DNA from 4 places in the Staphylococcus sp. IVB6181 genome. Region 1 is predicted to be linked to each of the others. Evidence: riboswitches for the same ligand, from Rfam matches in the RefSeq annotation. Region 1 holds a riboswitch; each other region holds the start of a gene.
The links. A riboswitch is a leader RNA that binds a small molecule or an ion and turns the genes downstream of it on or off. The one in region 1 is predicted to bind thiamine pyrophosphate.
Positions count from the first base shown of each region.

Region 1 (5,693 bases):
TAAAACTAAGACGATAATCGCTAATCCATAATCGTTATTGAAACTAGAGCCTAGCCAGTGGATAACGTTATCCATGTTTTTTACAAATGTATTATAGAAGAAACCTGTTCTGTTCTCAGGTTTAGAATAATCACACCCTGCAAGAAACACCATAACCCCAAGTAGCAAAGGCAATAATGCTTTTTTATTCATTTTTCCACCTCTATTGGTATTATTCACATAAAAATAATTTTATCACATTCTATGAGGTGTAGAAAACAAAAACATAAAATTAACAGCATTATTTAAAATATTGTAAGAAATTTTGGACGGTTGCTTGAATATCTGAACTTTGTGCAATGGCAGAAATCACAGAAACACCTTGAGCATGTGTTTTGGCAACTTGAGCAGCATTTTCCATCGAAATTCCGCCTATCGCAACAATCGGCACACCTTGTGTAGCATTATGCAGAATCTCGATCATTTCTGTACCGACAGGGTCGCTGGCATCTGCTTTTGAACCTGTTTTAAAGATAGGTCCAACGCCGATATAATCAATATCTGTCAAATCAGATTGTGCCAATTCTGCTTCGTTCCCTACACTTAAACCGATAATTTTGCCATTGAATTGATTTTTAAACGAAGCAACAGAAGCATCATCTTGCCCAACGTGAATGCCATCTGCATCAATAGCTTCAGCTAATGCTACATCATCATTGACAATAAACGGCACATCATAGTCATGACATAATGCTTGAAGCTTGCGTGCTAACGCTGTTTTTTCTTTTCCTGTTTTCGCATTTGGTCCTTTTTCTCTGAATTGGAATAAAGTAATACCGCCTTCTAAAGCTGCTTTAAGTACTTCTTCAATCGTTTTGCCTTCAGGCACATCTTGTGTCCCGCAAATAAAGTAAACTTTTAAATCTTCAGGTTGAAACATCTTATTGCACCTCTTGTACTTTGCTGTTTTGAACCACAGCATCATGATCAATACGATATAACGCATCAATAAATTGAACTAAGAAAGTACCTGGCCCTTTTGTTTCGCTCAATTGTTCTGCACGTTCTGCCGCAACATTATATACAGAAACCGCTTCTGCCAAATCATAAATGTCAGGATTTTCATTTCTGAATAAGAATGCGCCCACAACAGCACCTAACAAGCAGCCTGCACCCGTAATTTGTGTTAAAAAGCGTGAACCGTTATTGAGTTTTATTACTTTGTTGTTATGTGCAATAACATCTGTTTCGCCTGTTAACACAATCGCTGTTTGGTACTGTTCATGTGCTTTCTCAGCAATGCTGACTACATCTAAACTTTCGTCACTGTCAGTCCCTTTCATTGTAGTCGAATCATCAATTAAAGTTAAAATTTCTGAAGCATTGCCTTTAATGACTGTAGGGCGAATCTTTTTCAAGAAATATTTGCAGAAATTTTTTCTATATTGTGATGCGCCGACTGCGACTGGATCAAAGACTAAAGGTGTGTTTGTTTCATTCGCAATTTTGCCTACTGCTAACATAGCATGTTCTGTATCTTTCGTCAGTGTTCCAATATTAATCAATACCGCACCTGCATGCGGATAAAAATCTTTCGCTTCTTGCGGCGCTTCACTCATAGCAGGACTCGCTCCTAAGCTTAGCAGACCATTTGCGGTAAAGTTCTTAACGACATCATTCGTAAAACAAATCACTAATGGATGTTCTGATCTGATTCTATCTAAAACGTTACTCATCATCTAAACCTACTTTCTTCATATAAGCAAAATGGTTCACAGGACCTCTGCCTTGGCCGATTTCAGGTGTATATTTAATACTTAAAGCAATAAAGTCTTTCGCTTTTTTCACAGCATCGTAAATAGATTTGCCTTTTGCTAATTCTGCTGCGATAACTGCAGAGAATGTGCAGCCTGTACCATGTGTATGCTTCGTATCATAACGTTCACTTTCAAAGACCTCTAATCCTTCTTTAGTGAATAGATAATCTTTTGCGATTGCATCATTTTCAATATGTCCGCCTTTAATCACAACACCTTTGCATCCGATATCTTCAATAAAGACTTTTCCGGCTTTTTTAATTGCATCTTCACTGTCTAGTTTGAAGCCGACAATTTCTTCTGCTTCAGGCAAGTTCGGTGTCGCAACATCTGCCAGCGGCAATAATATGCTTTGGAGTGCATGTTTGCCTTGATCATCCATTAAAGCATCTCCGCTTTTTGCCAGCATTACTGGATCAATGACATACGGAATGTCAGGATGCTGCTCTAAAAAGCTGCGGATTAATTCCATCATTTCTTTAGTCGCAATCATTCCTGTTTTAATCGCTTGCGGCAACTCATCATCAAAGACACTGTCGAGTTGTTCTTTAAGCCAAGTAATGTCTAGGTTATGAATATGCTGAACGCCTTTAGTATTTTGTGCCACGATACTTGTAATAGCTGCCATTCCGTATACGCCGCATGCATGAAATGACTTCAAGTCTGCCATGACACCTGCGCCGCCTGTCGGATCTGTACCCGCAATTGTTAATGCTATTTTCGGTTTATTCATACTCTTGTTCCTCCAAATTCCCATTTTTCGCTTGTATAGGCCATGTTAAAGAAGTTGCGTTCATGGACCGTACTTTGCAGATAATTATCTCTGACTTCTTGTTTTTCGTGTTCTGTCATGTTTTGTGTCAATGTATTCATCAGCTGATTCAAAACATCGATTAACGGATCCATCTCAGTTTGATAAAATTCAAACCATTTTTCTAAGATAGAATCTTTGTTCAGCGAAGCATCTTGCATTGCACGTTTGGCAACTTCTGCGTAGACATATGGACAAGGTGCCATCGCCGCAATCGCATATGCCGCATTTTCATGTGCATAAACGTTGTAATACATGTGTTTAATATAGTGGTCTCCGCTTGGCGGCCAAACCTTCTCTTGAACGATTTCGTTGTATGGTTCGCCGACATATTCTGCCATAAACTCATGTGCTTCCACTTCACCATTGACGATAAATTGAATTTGATCAACTAAGAAACGCACATTTTCTAAATCAGGCATTTTTGGAATTAATAAAGCATAGATATTAGCAAACTCTCTTAAATAAGATGCATCTGCTCTTAGATATTGTCTGATTGCTTCTTTATCTATTTGTGCTTTCAGTAAATCTTGAATGAAACCATCGTGATAAATTTCATCAATAATAGGTTGTGCATCTCTTTCTAATGTTTCAGCAAATGTCACTTTTAATTCCTCCATAAAAAAACTGCTTTCCTGAGACAGAAAAGCAGTTCATACTTTTAGAATTATAGCGTTCTTTTATATGGCTACTACTTTCCTACGTTGGTATTAACCAAATCAGGTTTTAAGGGTCTAGTATTACTATCTCAGCCTTTACGGCGCCCCCAGCAGTTTTATTAAATTTGTCTTTACAAACTAAACATATCAAAGCAGCTCCATCGTTGCAATATTTATGATTGACGAAAAAAGCCGAGACGATTGTCCCGGCTTTATATATTCTATGAAATTAATTTCAATATTGTGATTGAAGTATTAGAAGCCCCAAGCACCTAAACCTTGTGCATTGTATGCTCTGACTGCTGAGTTGATTTGATCGTCAACACTTGAAGTTGAACCCCAACCTGGCATTGTTTGGAATAAACCTGAAGCACCTGATGGGTTGTATGCATTGACTTGACCATTTGATTCACGTGCAATGATTTGTTCCCAAACTGATGCTGATACGCCAGTACGTGCTGCCATTTGGCTTGCTGCGTAAGAACCTTGAGCACCTGCAGTGTTGCCGTTTGCTAATCTTACAGAACCGCCGCCATGGTATGTTGGTTGGCTGTAAGAAACTTGAGGCGCACTATAAGATTGTTGCGGTGCATTGTATGATTGTTCAGGCGCATTGTTAGATTGCGCTTCAGTGTAGTTATTATATGATACTGTTTGTGTATTATAGTTGTAGTTGCCTTCAGATTGAACAGCTGTTTGAGTTGTAGCTGTTTTCTTAGGTTCTTTTACTTTTAAGCTTTCGTCAACTAAGATAAGATCAGATTTTTTCTTGTTCCATTTTTTTAAGTCTTTAACTTCAACATCGAATTTTTTAGCGATTTTATTTAAAGTGTCACCTTTAACTACAGTGTATTCACCTTTTTCATTTAAAAACTTTTCTGCTTCTTTTACTTTTTTTCGCATGTTCAGCCGGTGTAGATGATTTTGCTTGTACGTCATTTGCTTGGAATCCTGTTGCTAATACTGCTGCAGCAGCTGTCACCGCTGTTGATGCTACTAGTAATTTCTTCATGTAATATATGTCCTCCCATAAGGTGTTTGTTTAATAAGATTAATTTCTTATCTTTATACTAGCATTCTTTCAATTCAGGTGGGTTACAACCATATATATTTTGTTTCATATATTACATCTATAATCGAGTAGGAGAGTAATCATTAATTGAATACTCGTCCTCTCACACCACCGTGCGTACGGTTCCGTACACGGCGGTTCAATATCTTGCGTAAGCAGACTCTGCGAGTCGGGCTAGTGGTACTAGACCCCACTTGTAGAGTCTATTTGTTGTAAGCGCATGATGAACCTCATGCGTTTTGGAAAGCCTCCAATACTTCTTTCTTGAGTTCGCAATACGCATGGCACCATTGTGGTCTAATCCGTATTTTCGAAGCATTTTGTATTTTGTTTTGACCTTCTTCCATCGCTTTAAAATAAGTTGTCTGATTCGATGGTTCAACCACTCTTGCATTTCGCGGATAAATCCTTTAACAAAACCTCTGCCAAAATAGTTTATCCAACCTCTAGTAATCGCGTTGATTCCTGTTATAATTTCAGTAAATGTGCCAGGTCTATTTCTTCTTGTGACCCACTTTAATTTGGCTTTTAAATTTCTTTTTGCTTCCATAGTGGGTCTGAAACGACAAGTGCCATTTATTTTCGTTATCAGACAACTCAAGAACTTTAAACGTGTGGGAGAGCCTACCTTACTTTTATCTTTATTCACTGTTAATTTCAGGTCCTTTTCGATAAAGTTTGTGATACTCTCCATAACACGTTGTCCGGCACGTTTTGATTTAACAAAGATGACGAAGTCATCTGCGTATCTCACAAAACGATGTCCGCGCTTCTCTAATTCTTTATCCAGCTCATGCAAATAGATATTACACAACAAGGGAGATATAACCCCACCTTGAGGGGCGCCTGTCTTTCTTTCTGCGTATTCGCCAGACAGGTCTGCAGACCCGCTTTGTAAACTTTTGCGGATAAATTTAGAGATAGCTTTATCTTGTATAAAGCGTTCAAACAAGTACATCAATTTGTCATGGTTCAACGTGTCAAAACATTGTTTTAAGTCACAGTCTACGACTGTGTGATAACCCTCCTCATAGTATTGGATACATTGTTTTAATGCAGTACCTGTACTATGATTTGGTCTAAACCCATGACTATGTTTCGAAAACTGGCGATTTATCATCGGTTCGATAACTTGTTTGATTGCTTGTTGGATAACTCTATCCCTTGCGACGGGAATTCCAAGAATTCTCTTTTTGCCATTCGGTTTTGGAATGGCTACTTTCTTAACTGCTTGCGGTTTATACGTACCGTTAAGCAGTTTTCCTTTTATCTGTGGATAGAATTCTCTGAAGTGAGCATGTAACTCTTTAACCTTCATCCCATCGATTCCAGGAGAGCCATTATTTTTAACAACT
Region 1 is NZ_CP095096.1:997,129-1,002,821, reverse strand. Features, by position in the region: gene yidC (membrane protein insertase YidC) at 1-192, opposite strand, end outside; gene thiE (thiamine phosphate synthase) at 281-919, opposite strand; gene thiM (hydroxyethylthiazole kinase) at 921-1,715, opposite strand; gene thiD (bifunctional hydroxymethylpyrimidine kinase/phosphomethylpyrimidine kinase) at 1,708-2,529, opposite strand; gene tenA (thiaminase II) at 2,526-3,212, opposite strand; TPP riboswitch at 3,287-3,385, opposite strand; gene MUA90_RS13955 (LysM peptidoglycan-binding domain-containing protein) at 3,522-4,169, opposite strand; gene MUA90_RS04640 (hypothetical protein) at 4,129-4,278, opposite strand; gene ltrA (group II intron reverse transcriptase/maturase) at 4,478-5,693, opposite strand, start outside.

Region 2 (5,693 bases), 1.1 Mb from region 1:
AAAAAGTATGGGACAACTGCAGATAAAGCAGTTTACAACGGACCATTCGAATTAACAGATTGGAAAGTTGAAGACAAAATTCTAATGAAAAAGAACCCGAAATATTGGGACAAAAAAGCTGTTAAATTAGATAAAGTCAGCTACAAAGTGTTAAAAGACCAACAAGCAGGTGCATCTTTATATGATACTGGTTCTGTAGATAATGCAGGGATTACATCAGAGCAAGTAGAGAAATATAAAGACAGCCCGGCATTGTTCAAACGCCTGAAAGCATCTACTTTCTTCTTGAAATTAAATCAAAAAGAACAAAAAGAATTCCAAAACAAAGATATGCGTTACGCTATAGCCCAATCTATAGATAAAAAAGCGTATGTTGATAATGTGTTAGGCGATGGTTCAAAACCATTTGATGGCTTTACATCGAAGAAAACAGCAATCTTGCCTGATGGCAAAGATTACGCTGATATGGTTGAATCACCATTGAAATATAATCCGAAAGAAGCGAAAGCACATTTGGATAAAGCCAAAAAAGCACTTGGCAAAAATGAATTTACATTTACATTAAATACAGAAGATACCCCAAGTTCAAAAATTTCAGCCCAATTCATCAAATCACAAATTGAAAAGAACTTGCCAGGTGTGAATGTAAATATCAAACAATTACCGTTCAAACAAAGGGTAACAGCCGAATTAACAATGAACTACTCTATGTCTTTATCTGGTTGGGGACCTGACTATCCAGACCCAATGACGTATTTAGATACGATGACAACAGATAATGCTCAAAACAACACAGACTGGAGCAGCAAAAAATTCGATAGTATGTTAAAAGAAGCGAACGGTTCATTATTAAAACAACCAAAAAAACGTATCGATCATTTGAAAGATGCGGAAGAACTGATGTTAAGCGAAGCACCAGTCGCACCGATTTATCAGCAAGGTGCAGCAAGTTTGCGCAACCCTCAGCTGAAAGGTATTGTTTACCATGAAATCGGTGGAGAAACAACCTTAAAACATGCCTATATCGATAATAGTATCGATAGAGAAACAGGCAAGAAAAAGAAAGATAAAGAGTAATCAACAAAGGGATAAATTTTTCACAAAATAAGGGGATTTAAATATCGAAAACACGGTCGATTTAGGCCGTGTTTTCTTTTTTTCGTCATTATGGTGAAATCATAGTTTTTGACTTTCTCATCTTTGAGCCATAGCATGAATTTAAGAGCAGAGAATAGGAGAGGGTTACATGCTGCCGGTGAGTATATTAGATCAAACACCAATTACAAAAAAACAAACTTCAAAGGAAGCACTGCGTCAGACGGTAGAATTGGCACAACTTGCAGACGAATTGGGATATACCCGCTATTTAGTCGCAGAACATCATAATTTAAATGATGTCATCGGTACATCACCAGAAATTTTGACGATGCATTTATTGAATCAGACAAAGCACATGCGCATTGGATCAGGCGGTGTCATGCTGATGCATTATCATCCGTTGAAGGTGATAGAACAATTCCATTTGATTGACGAATTATCAAACCATCGTGCAGATTTAGCGGTGGGCAAAGCACCTGGCGGGTTCCCGAAAGTAACAGGTATATTGAAAGAAGATTTAAAAGAGCATGGACTTTCGTTTAATGAAAAGTTTGAGACTTTAAGAGGACTGAATACACAAAATTTCGACCCAGACTCAAAATATGCTGGACTTAAAACAGCTAAAAGAGACAGTACCCACCCAAGTGTTCCGATTTATTTGCTTGGGACGAGTTTAAATGCTGCGATTCAAGCAGCGGAAGCTAAAGTCGGTATTATATATGCATTTTTCATTAATTCGAGTCAAGAAGATTTAGAAGAAGCATTAAAAGCTTATAAATCTCGCTACCCTGAAGGAAGATTTATTGTCAGCGTACCTGTTATGATTACTACGAGAGACGGCAATCAATTACCGTTTCGTTTTTCTCAAAGACATTATGAGCTGATTTCAGAAGATGGCAGGCGTACGGTTTTGAATACAAAAGCACAAGTCGATGCATATCTTTCTGAAAGCAATGAAAAATTTGAAGTTGTTGAGAAACGTATGCATATTATGAGCGGAAATAAGGAAGAAGTAGTTAGCAAATTAGATGAAATTAATCGAAGCGGACTTATAGATGAATGGATGCTGCATATGCCGATTCCAAATCATAAGTTGAGAATGAACACAGTCAGACAATTAGCACCCGAGCACGTTTGATAGAAACAAAGGAGATTTTTGACGTGAACAACGCAATACAAATTACATCTGCAAGACCAGAATTTAAAGAGGCGGGCGCATTAAACTACATCGCTATCGGCAATTTATGCCATGTGATGGTAGGGAGCGATAATCAAGGTGTGATCGAACACTATATGCAAAAGCTTTACCAAATGAGAAAGAATCGTTTCAGTTATGAGCATACACTTGCCGCGATGATTGATGGACAAGTGGCAGGACTAATCACATGTATGCCGTACCGAGAATTAGAAAAAGCATTAGTACCGACGGTAGTGGAGATTGTAGCATTGAAGCGGATATTTGTTGTACCGCAGTTGATGATATATTACAAATCTATTTTCTCTTTAATCAACTTGAAAGAAGCAGAAGAAGATGAGTATCATGTTTCTATGTTGTCTGTATCTTCAGATTTTCAACGCCGCGGCGTAGGCCAAACGCTGTTGAAAGCAGCTGAAAACATAGCGAGAGAAAAAGGGTTTGATAAAATTTCACTGACGGTCAATCAATACAATGACAAAGCGAATGCTTTATATAAAAAGTTAGGCTATGAAAAGGTCGGGGAGACGACAGTAGTCAGAGTAACTTTGAATAAAATGAGAAAATATTTAAACTGAAATTCTACAATAAAAGGTGTTTAATACAAACTATCGCATTGACTTGTATATTAGATTGTTGAGTGTTAGTATAAAAATGTAAATTAAATATTTCATTGCTAGGGGTGCCCTATAGGCTGAAAGATATACAAATCAACCCTTTGAACCTGATCTAGTTAGTACTAGCGTAGGGAAGCGTACATAGACGATTAAGTAATCAAACGAATAAATACAAACATGCATGGTGTATGTTTGTATCAAGTTCAGTATGTATAAATCTTTGCGCATTCATAAATTTATGAATGCGTTTTCTTATTTGTCGTGTCTTAAGGTATACCTCCTAGCATTGAAGCAGGGAGGATTAATTTTTATGAAACAAGAAGCCATTGAATTAAAAAAAGGTTTTCCAGCAAGCAAACGTGTATTTAAGCAAGGGGCAGATGAGGATATTCGTGTGCCTTTCAGAGAAATCGAATTAAGCGATACAGTAACAGAGTACAGCACACAAAAGAATGCGCCATTAACGGTCTATGACACAGCAGGTGTCTATCATGAAGAAGGTTATGAAGTAGATGTGCAAAAAGGGATTCCGAAATTACGTACCGACTGGATTGATGCACGTGATGATATAGAAGCTTATGAAGGACGTAAAGTACAGTCGATTGATAACGGCTTTAAAAAAGAAGGCCATCATAAATTTGTAGAAACACCTTTCAATTATCAGCCTAAACGTGCAAAAGAAGGTAAACGCATTACTCAAATGCACTATGCAAAACAAGGTATCATCACAAAAGAAATGAAATTCGTAGCGGTACGTGAAGGGGTAGAACCTGAATTTGTCAGAGATGAAATTGCAAGAGGACGTGCGATTATTCCTAATAACGTCAACCACCCTGAATCAGAACCGATGATTATCGGTAAAAATTTCCAAGTGAAAATCAATGCGAATATCGGAAACTCAGCGGTGTCGTCATCAATTGAAGCAGAAATTGAAAAATTAGTGTGGGCGACACACTGGGGTGCAGATACAATTATGGATTTATCAACAGGTAAAAATATTCATGCGACACGTGAATATTTATTAAGAAACTCACCAGTTCCTGTCGGTACTGTACCGATTTATCAAGCGTTAGAAAAAGTGAATGGTGTTGCTGAAGATCTAACTTGGGAAATTTATCGCGACACTTTAATCGAACAAGCCGAACAAGGTGTCGATTACTTTACTATTCATGCAGGTGTCTTGCTTCGCTATGTACCGTTAACAGTTAATCGTTTAACAGGTATTGTCTCACGCGGCGGTTCCATCATGGCACAATGGTGTTTAGCACATCATGAAGAAAGCTTCTTATACGAACACTTCGATGATATCTGTGCCATTTTAAATCAATACGATATCGCAGTATCATTAGGAGATGGTTTACGCTCTGGTTCTATTTATGATGCGAATGATGAAAGCCAATTCTCTGAATTGAAAACATTAGGCGAATTGACTGATATTGCATGGAAACACGATGTTCAAGTTATGATTGAAGGACCAGGACATATCCCAATGCATAAAATTAAAGAAAACCAAGATCTAGCAGATTTCTATTGTAAAGAAGCACCATTCTATACATTAGGACCGCTTACAACTGATATCGCACCTGCATACGACCATATCACTTCAGCTATCGGTGCAGCACAAATAGCAAGCTACGGAACAGCTATGTTATGTTACGTGACACCTAAAGAACACTTAGGTTTGCCGAATAAAGATGATGTACGCGAAGGTGTTATCACTTATAAAATTGCAGCACATGCAGCAGACCTATCAAAAGGCCTTCCAGGTGCTTCTGATCGTGATGATGCAATTAGTAAAGCACGCTTTGAATTCCGCTGGATCGACCAATTCAATCTATCACTAGATCCTGAACGTGCGCGTGAATATCATGATGAAACTTTACCGAAAGAAGCAGCAAAAGTTGCACACTTCTGCAGTATGTGCGGCCCTAAATTCTGTTCAATGCGAATTTCTCATGATTTGCGTCAAAACCATTTTGATGAACAAGAAAGACAAGAAGCGATGAAAGAAAAAGCAAAAGACTTTGTAGAACAAGGCAGTCATATTTATCAATAAACTGACAATATAAGTCTAAAATTAATGAAAGCCGGTATTTGCTCAAATAGGGCAGATACCGGCTTGTTTTTAGTTACTTTATAGTATGAAATACAGCGATAAACAATGTACCGAGATAAAAAGTTAAACTCGCGTAAATCCAAAAGTAGTTTGTTCCTTTGGATTTGGCACGTTCTTGTGCGTTATGAAATAAGGGAAAATTACCGTTAAAGAAAATAGATCTGCCGACAAAGAAGGCAAAGATAATGAAAGAGCCGACAAATAAAATGATATTGATTGCTGGGTTGTAATGTACAAACAGACTGTAAATGACATAAAGCGTTGCTGCGATACAAGCAATCGTACGAATGATAGCAGAAAGCATAGGAAGCACCTCACATTTATTGTATACATTCATTATATAGTATTTAATGTGTTAAAGGTATAGGAATTAAAGTGGTGTAATGTTTTAAAATAGGATAAAGAAAACCGTATATCCTCAGAAGAGAATATACGGTAGATATGTGTTGATTATCTTTTACGTTTACGACCTAAGCCCATCGCATTTTCCATTTTTTGCAATGTGCGTGAAGAAGCTTTGATTGCTTTGTCGCGTCCAAGGTCTAAGATTTCATCAAGTCTATCTGATTGATAGTAGTCATTATAGCGTTCTTGGAATTCTGTTAAGAAGTTTTTAACAACTTCTGCCAAGTCGCCTTTGAAATCACCATAACCTTTACCTTCGTAG
Region 2 is NZ_CP095096.1:2,105,445-2,111,137, reverse strand. Features, by position in the region: gene MUA90_RS10280 (peptide ABC transporter substrate-binding protein) at 1-1,077, shown strand, start outside; gene MUA90_RS10275 (MsnO8 family LLM class oxidoreductase) at 1,247-2,236, shown strand; gene MUA90_RS10270 (GNAT family N-acetyltransferase) at 2,260-2,871, shown strand; TPP riboswitch at 2,962-3,061, shown strand; gene thiC (phosphomethylpyrimidine synthase ThiC) at 3,221-4,966, shown strand; gene MUA90_RS10260 (hypothetical protein) at 5,040-5,330, opposite strand; gene trpS (tryptophan--tRNA ligase) at 5,477-5,693, opposite strand, start outside.
Region 2: it holds a riboswitch for thiamine pyrophosphate, as region 1 does, so the genes downstream of both, thiC (phosphomethylpyrimidine synthase ThiC) here and tenA (thiaminase II) in region 1, are expected to answer to the same signal.

Region 3 (5,693 bases), 1.0 Mb from region 1:
TTCATCCCTTACTCATCAGGTGTTGATTTTGCCATATCGATATAGGCTTGTTTATAGCCAGCCACAAAGCGAGAGCTGTGTTTATTGAAAAGTTGGCGGAAGCGCCAAGCACGTTTGCGTTTTTTGATAAAACGGTTAAGTCGGCGTTTTTTATTTTTAAGTTTTGTCATGGTTTCAATTTCTCTTACGGCTTGTTGGTAGCCTTTTTCGTATGCATCGTTACGTTTCTTCATGAAAATTGCCTCCCATCGTATGTGTAAATCTGATTACCTTAATTATAGCATTTATAATAGGGGTGTATTAACTAAAAAAAGAAATGATGGTTATTATAAAAATAAGCAGCAAACGGTCGAATCGGTAACCGTCTACTGCTGGGAAAAATATGGATGAATGAAAATGTAAATATTGGTTGGGCTGCAGCTCGACGACTAACAGCCCGATAGCTATTTTAAAAACTACATCGAAATGTGTCAACCACGTACATCCATGATGCCTGTAATCGGCACATAATGTGCTAATAATATAGCAGTGTTTAATATTGCGGCGAAGAGTAAGATAAAGATCAAGTCGCGATAACTAAATGGTGGGTAGTAATAATAAGTTCTCGGACCATCTTTAAATCCTTTTTTCTCCATCGCAACAGAGAGTTGATGTGCTTTTCGGATGTTTTGGCTTAATAGAGGAATCATCAAATGCTTGATGCGTTTAAAGCCTCTGTAATTGGATTTATCCACCATACGATAGCGCATCTTCAATGATTTTCTTAATTGTACAAATGAACTGATGATTAAAGGTACCATACGTATCGCTGCCATAAAGGCATAAGCGACTTTAGGTTTTACTTTTAAGTGCTGCATTAAACTGTAGAAGATCATCACAATTTGAGAAGTGAATGCCATCACAATTCCAAAGAAAGTTACAGTATCTGTACGCATTGATAAATGCAGACCTCTGACTAAACTTTCTGTCGTAATATGAATAAATCCTAACTTAAATAGCGTATGTGTACCATCACCATAGAAAATCATGAACAGTGCTGAGATGATACTGAATAGTATCGTATAAACTACAAATAGTGCTGTTATCTTAAACTTCATACCGCCAAAGATGAGTAAGAATAATAACATCAGAACGGTTAAATAAATCATCACATCAAAATTGTGTATAAAGATGACAAAGAAGAATAAGAAAATACCTAAACCTAATTTGGTAATGATATTGACTTCATCTACGAAGGTGAAATATTTTTTCCATGCTTCAAACATTGTCTTCACCTTCCATTTCAAAAAGCTCATCTTCACATAACATATGATCGCGCAACTCAATACGTCTTGTAGGGTAGCGTTCGATAATATGCGGATCGTGTGTAACCATTATAATGGTTTGTCCTTGTGCAACACGTTTTTGGAAAAGTGATAATAAATTAAATGTGTTGCGGCTGTCTAAACCAAACGTCGGCTCATCTAATAAGATAATATCAGCATGAGAGCTTAGCGCTGTTGCGACGCTTAATCGACGTTTTTGACCCATAGATAATTCGAACGGGTGATGTTCTTGAACAGCTTCTAAATTCAACATTTGTATCAGTTGTTTTGTTTCTGCTTCTGCATCAGGGCCGCTGAAGTTGATGAAAATCTCTTCATAAACTGAATTTGTGATAAATTGCAGTTCTGGATTTTGATAGACCAAGTACATATGCTGGGCAGCTTCTTTAATTTTGTGAAGCGGTTGGCCGTCATAGGACATGGCACCGCGATATTTAATCAGCTGCATCATCGATTCTAATAAAGTGGTTTTACCGGCACCGTTTTTACCGGTAATCGTAATCCACTCGCCATCACCAATTTCAAAGTCAGGGACTTGAATCAAGGTCTTTTTGCCTCTGATAATTTCACCCTCTGTATACTTAAAGCGTGCTTTTGAAGGTGCAGCAGCGTTTAAATTTGGTTGTGGTGCATGGTCCCAAGCTTTAGGGTGCCATACGCCGTATTCTGTCAATAAATCTTCATGCTGGTTCAATATTACCTCAGGTGTGTCATCAGCAATGATGTGGCCGCCATGGCCCATTAATATGACACGATCGACATGTTCCCAAATATGTTCTACTTTATGCTCAACGATGAGTACAGTTTGATCTTGCCACATCTCTTTGATTTTATTCCATAAATCCTCAGTCGCATCTACATCCAGCATAGCGGTCGGTTCATCCAAGAAGAGGGTATCTGCTTCTTGGAGTACCGTTTCAGCAATAGCTAATTTTTGTTTCATACCTCCGCTTAATTGAGACACGGTTTGTTTTGGACCTACTTCTAAATCTACAGATTCTAAAGCACGTTGAATTAACGCATCCATATCTTTACGCGGTACTTGTTTGTTTTCTAATACGAATGCTAATTCCTCATATACTTTAGGCATACAAAACTGTGTATCCGGGTCTTGGAAAATGACACCGCTGTTTAAATCTGCTTTTAAGTCATCATACTTCATAGGCAATTCAATCAAGTTCGGTACAATACCGCTTAATACATTAAGCAAAGTACTTTTGCCGCAGCCTGATGGACCTAAAAGCAAGACTTTTTGTTTGTCAGGTATTTCTATATTTAAACCATCAAAGATTTTATTTTGTGCATTTGGATATTTGAGTCGTAAATTTTGAGCAAATAACAAGATAATATCTCCTTACAAATTGTCGTAATCTTTTTTAGAAGCAGGGCGGAAGAGTTTGGTAACTCCGGTTTGATCCAGTGCTTTGACAAGATAGTATGGGAAAATCCCTGCTAATACAATACCGCTGATACAACGGAAGAACACATATAAGAATAAGTTCCATCCTGCAACTTCACCAAGATAACCATAGTAGAAGTCGATAGGGAAAGTAACAAGTGCAGCTGCTAAACCAGCAATGACTGCCACCATTAATTTGCGTGATTTATAACGGAAAATCGCAAAAATAATTTCACATGCTAAACCTTGAAGCAAGCCGTAAATAATTGTTGCAATATCAAAGCGTCCCATGACGATAGTTTCACCAGCACCCGCAGCAAATTCAGCGAGTAAAGCGACGCCTGCTTTAGGAATGATCAGGTAAGCAACAACAGCTGCAGCAAACCACATACCATAAGATAATTCTTCTAAGTGCAATCCAGTCACTTGCATCGCTTTGTATACAAGGTTCCAAATGTTGTAAATGATTGCAAAGATGACTGCGATTAACACAGTAACTAAGATATCTGAAAGTTTAAGCCCTTTAGACATAATGAATCAATTCCTCCTATAAAAATAAAAAACACGCAAACTTGTCTAGCAAGCAGCGTGAAACAGGCATCGGAACAAACCGGTACCACCCTCAATCGACAACCGGTTCATCTTCCGCACTTTCCTACGCTAGTCCAAGCTAGATCAGGTTCGAAGGGTTTGAAGCATGTGCTTCATCTCAGTTCGAAACACCCCTAGTGCATTTATTCATTTGATTTATAATAAATGTATGCTTTTTAGTACTAGATGTCAAGGTCATTTTGCGATTCATCCTTATAAGAACGGGTATTGAATTAAGATGACAAAAGATTAAATTTGTGTAAAAACAAAAGTAAAGGATTGAGTGTGCTGACCAATTCTAATATACTACCATAGAATGATTTACTATAATTTTTAAAGACACAACACGTCTGTTCATATATAATAACTATGAGGTGAAAAACATGTCGTATATAAAGAAGCACGCTGAGATCATTTTTAGTTTGATTATTGGCATTGTTTCACTTTTAATTGGCATCATTGTACTGCTCAATTTATCATTCATCCATAAACTTGCTAAGGGGAGCAAGGTTGACTTACATATTAATAATGTGTGGGATTTCATCAATGCATTCTTTATTGAAATTATCCGGATTATGAGTCAATTTATCGGCCATTTCCCTATCATCAGCGCCATCTTAATCATCTTATTCGGCGTTGCATTGCTTTGGATCGGCTATTTGTTATTTATCACGACAAAATATGATTATGATATTTCAATTTTCTTCCTTATAATAGGAATCTTTTTCTTCCTCATCACAATTGTCTTTATGACACAAGTCTACGGTTTCTTCGCAGTTATCTTTATTATCCCGTTCATTGTGCATATTGGCTATATTGTTTATAAGGACGAACTTAACAGCGACCATCAGAAGGAACATTATTTATGGATCATCTGTACGTATGGTATCAGTTATTTAATATCTCAGATTTCGTTATACGGAAGAATAGAGAGTCATGAAATTGCATTGATTGATATTTTAAGTGTCAATGCTTTCTTCTTAGTGATGTGGTGTTTAGGCCAAATGTCGATTTGGAACTTCTTATTCCTAAGACGTTCATTGCCTTTAACTAAAGCAGAACTTGGAGAAGAGATGGAATACTCTAGAACTGATAAAAATGGTGCAATCAGCCAAACGAAAGAACAATTGCGTGAAATTCAAGAACGTACCCAAGAATTCACACACCGTACACGCAGAAGCATTGACTTAGAGAAAATCAGAACAAAAAAAGATAAAATTAAAAAGACAATTAAAGATAAAATTGATTTGCAGGAAGACGATATTCCGAATTGGATGCGTCGACCGAAATGGATCAAACCAGGTATTGTAGAGTTAATTTGCGGAACGATTCTGTTCTTATTCACATTATTAGAATTGAACAACCGTAATGGATTATTTATGTCAGGCGATTGGGAATTGTCACAGACATCTTATGTTATTGAATGGGTGACTTTATTCCTATTGCTGCTTGTCATCATCGCTTATATTATTACAACATTGACGCATTTCTTACGCGGCAAACTGTACTATGCACAACTCTTCATGGTAAGTATCTTGTTCTTCAAATTACTTACTGAATTCGTGAACATTATGATTCATGGCTTATTATTATCAATTTTTATCACACCGATTTTATTTATAATGCTTGTTGCGGTAACCATTGCATTTATTATTCAATTAAGAACACCGGACCATTAACAACAAGCTGAAGTCGAGAAATCAAATAAAGATTTCTCGGCTTTTTTATTTTTTTAGTTGTTCTGTTTAGAAAGGGACTGTATTATACGTTAAGATGAAAGTAACTACACATAGAAGGCGGAATAATAATTATGAAGACAGCAATTTTAAATAAAGGCAAAGAACAAAAATATTTAAACCAGTATCCTTTAGTAGATGAAGAAGACATTTTTGAACATAGTCATTTAAAAGACGGGGATATTTTCCATATCATTACTGATGACGGCCGTTATATTGCTACGGCTTACGTAGGCCGTCAGCATAAAGGTCTTGGCTGGGTATTAAGTTATGATGCACAAGAAACAATCGATACTTCATTCTTTGAAGGTTTGTTTGAAGCGGCTTTAGATTACAGACAATATTATTTTGATATCGATGGTACAAATGCGTTTCGTCTATTCAACGCAGAAGGAGACGGTGTAGGCGGTTTGACAATCGACTATTATAATCGCCATTTATTGATTCAATGGTATTCAAAAGGTATTTATAAGTTCAGATATAATGTACTAGAAGCAATCAAAGCTGTGTTCCCGTATACATCTATTTTCGAAAAGACACGCTTTAAAGACAGTGATGTAAAAAGCGGCTTTGTGACAGGTGAAGCACCTGAATTCCCGATTGTCATCGAAGAAAACTTCACATTTTATAATGTTGATTTAG
Region 3 is NZ_CP095096.1:1,992,527-1,998,219, reverse strand. Features, by position in the region: gene MUA90_RS09710 (hypothetical protein) at 9-233, opposite strand; gene MUA90_RS09705 (energy-coupling factor transporter transmembrane component T family protein) at 471-1,265, opposite strand; gene MUA90_RS09700 (ABC transporter ATP-binding protein) at 1,258-2,667, opposite strand; gene MUA90_RS09695 (ECF transporter S component) at 2,680-3,255, opposite strand; TPP riboswitch at 3,360-3,461, opposite strand; gene auxA (lipoteichoic acid stability factor AuxA) at 3,699-4,994, shown strand; gene MUA90_RS09685 (class I SAM-dependent rRNA methyltransferase) at 5,126-5,693, shown strand, end outside.
Region 3: it holds a riboswitch for thiamine pyrophosphate, as region 1 does, so the genes downstream of both, MUA90_RS09695 (ECF transporter S component) here and tenA (thiaminase II) in region 1, are expected to answer to the same signal.

Region 4 (5,693 bases), 500 kb from region 1:
GCAATAATGTTTCGTCATCTCCGATAATCTCAACTTTAATCATGTCGCATACACCCGCATGTTTAGCAATTTCTGCGATACGTACTGCTTCTTCAACAGTTTTAGCACCAGCAGTATTCGGGAAAGTCACAAAATCTTTCAAGTTGACATTCGCAAGCGGGTTAGGCAGGTTTTTGTCATATAAGTTCATTCGACGTACCGCAAATGTCAGTACGTTTGTGCCTGAAGCTTCGATTGCTTTCGTTTGTACTTCTTCATTATCAAATTTTCCAGTTCCAAGTAATAATCTTGATTCCATTTCATAAGGTCCGATTTTTAACATTTTATCCGCCTCCAACAAATTCTAATAATTCTAAACGATCATCTTCGCGCACTATTTGATGCGCAAAGTCATCACGTTGTATTAAGTTTTGGTTATGCTCCGCAATCACACGTTTCGGATCAAGTTCAAGCTGTTCTAAAATACTTTGAATGCTTAAAGCTTCGTCAAATGTGAAAGGGTCGCCATTAATGATGCACTTCATAATGTTCCCTCCTGTTTTTATGAAATGGTTCTAAAGCTTTTGGACAAGTATCTGTGATAATCCACTCTGCCATCAGTTCTCCGATAATCGGTGATAATAAAATACCGTTGCGGTAATGGCCGGTGATAATCCATAAGTTGTCTTGGACTTCATCCATAATCGGCTGTTCTCCTTCTGTCCACGGTCTGACACCTGACCAATGTTTGAGTGCTTTGCTGTGTTTAAGTTTTGGAACACGTTCTACAGCTTGATTCAACAGCCATGTTTTGCCTTGGTCAGATACACCGACAGAATAATCGTCGAAGTAGCTTGTGGCACCGATTAGGAAACGGTGGGGCGGTTTCGGTACGATATAACAGCCGTTGGTCATAAACAAAGTTTGTTTTAAATCTAAATTTTCATTTTCGACTAATAAGACTTCGCCTTTAACACCGCTGACAGTTGCTTGAATGTCAGGCTGTTCTGTAACATTGCCGGCCCATGCACCTGCTGTTTCGATAATTTTATAGGCGCGTGTAATGGTGCGGCGGCCATTACGTTCTGCTTCGATTTCATAACCGTCGCCGACACGGTGGATGGCAGTGACATTGGTGTTGGTGAAGCGGTCGATGTTCGGCTCATCCTTCAATGAGGCATGCAGTGCTTTCGTATAATGATTCGCATTAATTTGATGGTCATGCGGCACAAACATCATTGCTTCTGTACCTTTGACTAAACCATGCGTTAATTGATTTAAGTCTGCTTCTGTTAGTGTACGGACATCCGGATCATTGTCGTTCAAGAATGCATATTGTTGTTGAAGTGATGGGATATCTGCTTTAGAAGCGGCTAATTTGATTAAACCGTTTTGCTGGTACTGGATATCGATACCTGTTTCAGCCAATAAAGCTTTGCTTAAAGCATCGAATTTTGAACGTGATGCCAGTGCTAGACGAAACAGGGGACTGTCTTCGGTAAATTCATTTTGTGCCCCTAACATGCCTCCGGCTTTATAAGACGCATGTTTGCCTTCAATATCTCTATCTATTAATGCAATACTCAGACCGCTGTCTTTTAAATGACGTGCAATGGACATACCCATTACACCAGCACCGATAATTGCTGCATCATACATAGTTATTCACCTTCCTTTAATGAACTTAGTGTGTGTAAATCGTGATGTGCGAAGAGTGAAATTGCTGCGATACCTGAGAAGCCTTGTGGTACTTCAGATAAAGTATCGAAGTTGATACCGCCTAACGCAATCACTGGAATATCTGCGGTTAAAACTGAATCGATTTCTTCTTGTGCGCGCGGCGGCAGACCAGGTTTAGATGCTGTTTTGAATAAATGTCCGAACAAGACATAATCTAAATGATGGCGTTTTGCTGCTTGTGCACTTGCTTGACTATGTGTAGACATGCTGACACATAAATCTGGATGTGTTTGTTTCAAGTGAAAGGCACGTTCATCCATTTCTTTAAAGTGAATATGCGTTAAGTTGAATCGATTTAAAACTTCACTGTCTGAATGTACTGTTATTTTATCTTTCGGGAAATCATTTTTGAGTAATGCTTCTATTGCTTTCACTTGTTCTTTTGGACGCGTACGTAAAATTAATTGATCTATTATAGGTTCAATCGCCGCGTACTGTTTTATTAATTCAGGGGTTATTGTTTGTTTAGAAATCGCAACCCACATTGCCTTCACCCTTTGAAAAGTCTCTACTGGAAATAAAACAAATAAAAAAGCGCTATTTCCGTACAGGAAAACAGCGCATTAAAAAGTGCAATACGCCACTTTCCTACGCCAGTATGAACTGGATCAGGTTCCAAGAATTTCCTCATCAAACACGAGGATCTCAGCCTGTAGGAACAGGCACTTCCAGTGGACTTATTGTATTATTCAATTCTTAGTAGAATAAGAAAGCATCAAACATCAATACTTTAACAATTCGTGTAGCGAGGCGTTAACGTATTGGACTGTAATTTTCATTCTTGAAATTACTAATTTCTTTTCATTACAAAATCATCATAAATCACTTTGATAGAAAAAGCAATAGCAGACCAAGTCTATACCAGGAATTCAGGGGATGACAGGGACTGGCTTTATAGAATCAGTGAAAAAAGATGACAAATAAAACCAATTTATTGTGATTACAATACGATAGAGTTTTCTTTTTCATGAATCATTTCAACAATTTCATTATGTGCATTCATTACAGCAACTTTAGGAGTGTGGTGTTTGAGTTCTTCTTCATTCAGTTGTGCATATGTCATAATAATGACGATGTCATCGACTTCAACTAAACGTGAAGCAGCACCGTTTAAACAGATTTTTCCGCTGCCTCTTTCACCTTTAATTACGTAAGTTTCAAAGCGTGCACCATTATTATTGTTTACAATCGCAACTTTCTCATTCGGTAAAATATCTACCGCTTCTAATATTGCCTCATCAATCGTAATACTCCCTACGTAATTCAAATTCGATTCTGTCACACGTGCACGGTGAATTTTAGCGTTCATCATAGTTCTTATCATTTTATTGGTCATCTCCAAGAATAATATTATCGATCAAGCGTGCTTTAGAAAATTTAACTGCGAGCGAAATGAAAAATCGGCCTTCAATGTGCGACTGCTCGACCAGCTCTGGATAGCTGTATACAGCCACTTCATCAATATGGCCGCTTGTATGTTGCTGTAAATAATCTGTGATGCGGTCGATAATGACTTTACTGTCTCTTTCGCCGTTTAGATAGTATTGTTTTGCCAGCTGCAGGCTCTCTTGCAGAGCAGGAGCTTCTTCGCGTTCTTGTTCAGTTAAATATACATTGCGAGAACTCTTTGCAAGACCGTCTGCTTCACGTACAATCGCTTGTCCCACAATTTCAATCGGGTGATTAAAGTCTTTCACCATTTTTTCTACAATAGCTAATTGCTGCGCATCTTTTTGTCCGAAATAAGCACGGTCAGGCTGAACGATATTAAAGAGTTTATTGACAACAGTGGCTACACCATTGAAGTGAATCGGACGCTGTGCACCTTCTAACACTTCAGCAAGACGCCCGACTTTAAGGGCAATACCGATTTCATCTGGATACATAGCTTCTGCACTGGGGTGAAAGATATAATCCACACCAGCAGATTGTGCCGATTCAGTATCTTGTTCAATTTGTCTAGGATAGGCGTCATAATCTTCATCAGGTGCGAATTGAAGCGGATTAACAAACACACTCGCGACCGTAACATCATTTTCTTTAGTTGAACGTGTCATCATAGTCAAGTGGCCGTCATGCAACGCACCCATTGTCGGAATAAAGCCGATTGTTTTGCCTTGGCGCTTGAATGATTGAGCCAGCTGCTGCATCTCTGAGATAGAGGTAATAACTTGTACCATTACTCTAATTCCCCCAGTATTTGTTTCTTATACGTATGGGCATCAGAAGGGAATTGTCCAGCACGTACTTCTTCATGATAGTGTTTTAAAGCTGAAACACCTTGTGAGAAATCACCATATTGTTTAACGAATTTAGCATGATGATCCTGACCATAATTCAGCATGTCATGATAGACCAGTACTTGTCCGTCAGTGGCTTTGCCTGCGCCGATACCGATGACTGGAATCGTTAAACGTTCTGAAATAAGGGCTGCTAAATCGCTTGGAACGGCTTCTAGTACTAATATCACTGCACCCGCTTCTTTCACAGCCTGTGCATCATTTAATAACTGTAATGCATCTTCTTTGGTCGCACCTTGCATTTTATACCCCATTACACCGACACTTTGCGGCGTCAGTCCTAAATGCGAAACTACAGGGATGCCCATTGCACGCGCTTTTGTAATAAAGCTGATTAAATGTGCACCTTCTGCTTTTAAAGCATTCGCATCAGTTGCTTGATACAATTTCAACGCATTTTTCAAGTCGCTCTCATCATTAATACCGACTGCGCCGATAGGCAGATCTACTACGATAAATGTGTCTGGTGCACCGCGGCGAACGGCTTTAGCATGATGAATCATATCAGAAAGTGTCACTTGTACTATGCTCTCATATCCAAGAACAGTCATACCAAGCGAGTCACCGACTAAAATTGTATCAATACCAGCTGCTTCAACTTGTTTGGCACTTGGATAATCATACGCAGTAACCATTGAAATTTTCTCTTTGTTGCTTTTCATTTCAAATAAATTGTTTAAATGTTTCATAACACCAATTCCTTTATTTAATGTAATATTAGAATAACACATTAATTGAAAATTAGAGGTGGTTTGAGTGGATTTACATTTCGGTGTTATCGGACCTGGTGCTGTCGGTACTACGATTGCTTATGAGCTGATGCAGTCATTCGATCTTGCACACGTACACTTATTCGGAAAACAAGAAGGCAGTGTCTCTTATCAACAAAGGGATACTCATGATACTGCTGTGCTGCATTATACACCCATCACACACTTTGAAGGACATTTGGATGTTTTGTTTATTGCGGTCAAAACACCGCAGTTAGATCAAGTTATTTTGCAGATGGAACATGTGATTGATGATGAAACAATTATTATTTTAGCGCAGAACGGACATGGTCAAATTGATAAAATAGAACATCCGCATGTTTATCAAGCTGTTGTTTATATCAGCGGTCAAAAACAAGATTCAAAAGTGATACATTATCGTGATCGTATCCTCCAGCTTCAACAAGATGATACAACAGAATGGTTAAAAGAAGAATTGCAGACAACAAATTTAGAACTGCAGCTCAAAGAAGACATAGAAGAATATATTTGGTATAAACTTCTTGTTAATTTAGGGATTAATTCCATCACAGCAGTAAGCAGACATCCTGTAGCCATATTAAAATCGCCAGAAGCACGCAATTTATGCCGTAATCTGCTTGAAGAAGGACAGCGTATCGCAGCGGCACATGAGGTAAATCTGCCTGAAACAATAGTAGAAGATATTATGAAAATATATACAGGCTACCCTGAAGATATGGGAACGAGTATGTATTACGATATTCTTGCCGGCAGACCTTTAGAAGTCGATGCAATACAAGGTTATATCTATCAAACCGGACAGTCTCATGGTTTGTATACACCTTACCTTGAAACCATCTTCTGCATCCTTAAATTCACTTAAAAAGTAAACTAAAAGTGATAGCTCTCTTCGGCCATCTATAGTATAATAATTTTAATAAAT
Region 4 is NZ_CP095096.1:492,402-498,094, forward strand. Features, by position in the region: gene MUA90_RS02105 (thiazole synthase) at 1-322, opposite strand, end outside; gene thiS (sulfur carrier protein ThiS) at 324-524, opposite strand; gene MUA90_RS02115 (NAD(P)/FAD-dependent oxidoreductase) at 508-1,638, opposite strand; gene MUA90_RS02120 (thiamine phosphate synthase) at 1,641-2,204, opposite strand; TPP riboswitch at 2,288-2,399, opposite strand; gene panD (aspartate 1-decarboxylase) at 2,660-3,043, opposite strand; gene panC (pantoate--beta-alanine ligase) at 3,045-3,899, opposite strand; gene panB (3-methyl-2-oxobutanoate hydroxymethyltransferase) at 3,899-4,708, opposite strand; gene MUA90_RS02140 (oxidoreductase) at 4,776-5,633, shown strand.
Region 4: it holds a riboswitch for thiamine pyrophosphate, as region 1 does, so the genes downstream of both, MUA90_RS02120 (thiamine phosphate synthase) here and tenA (thiaminase II) in region 1, are expected to answer to the same signal.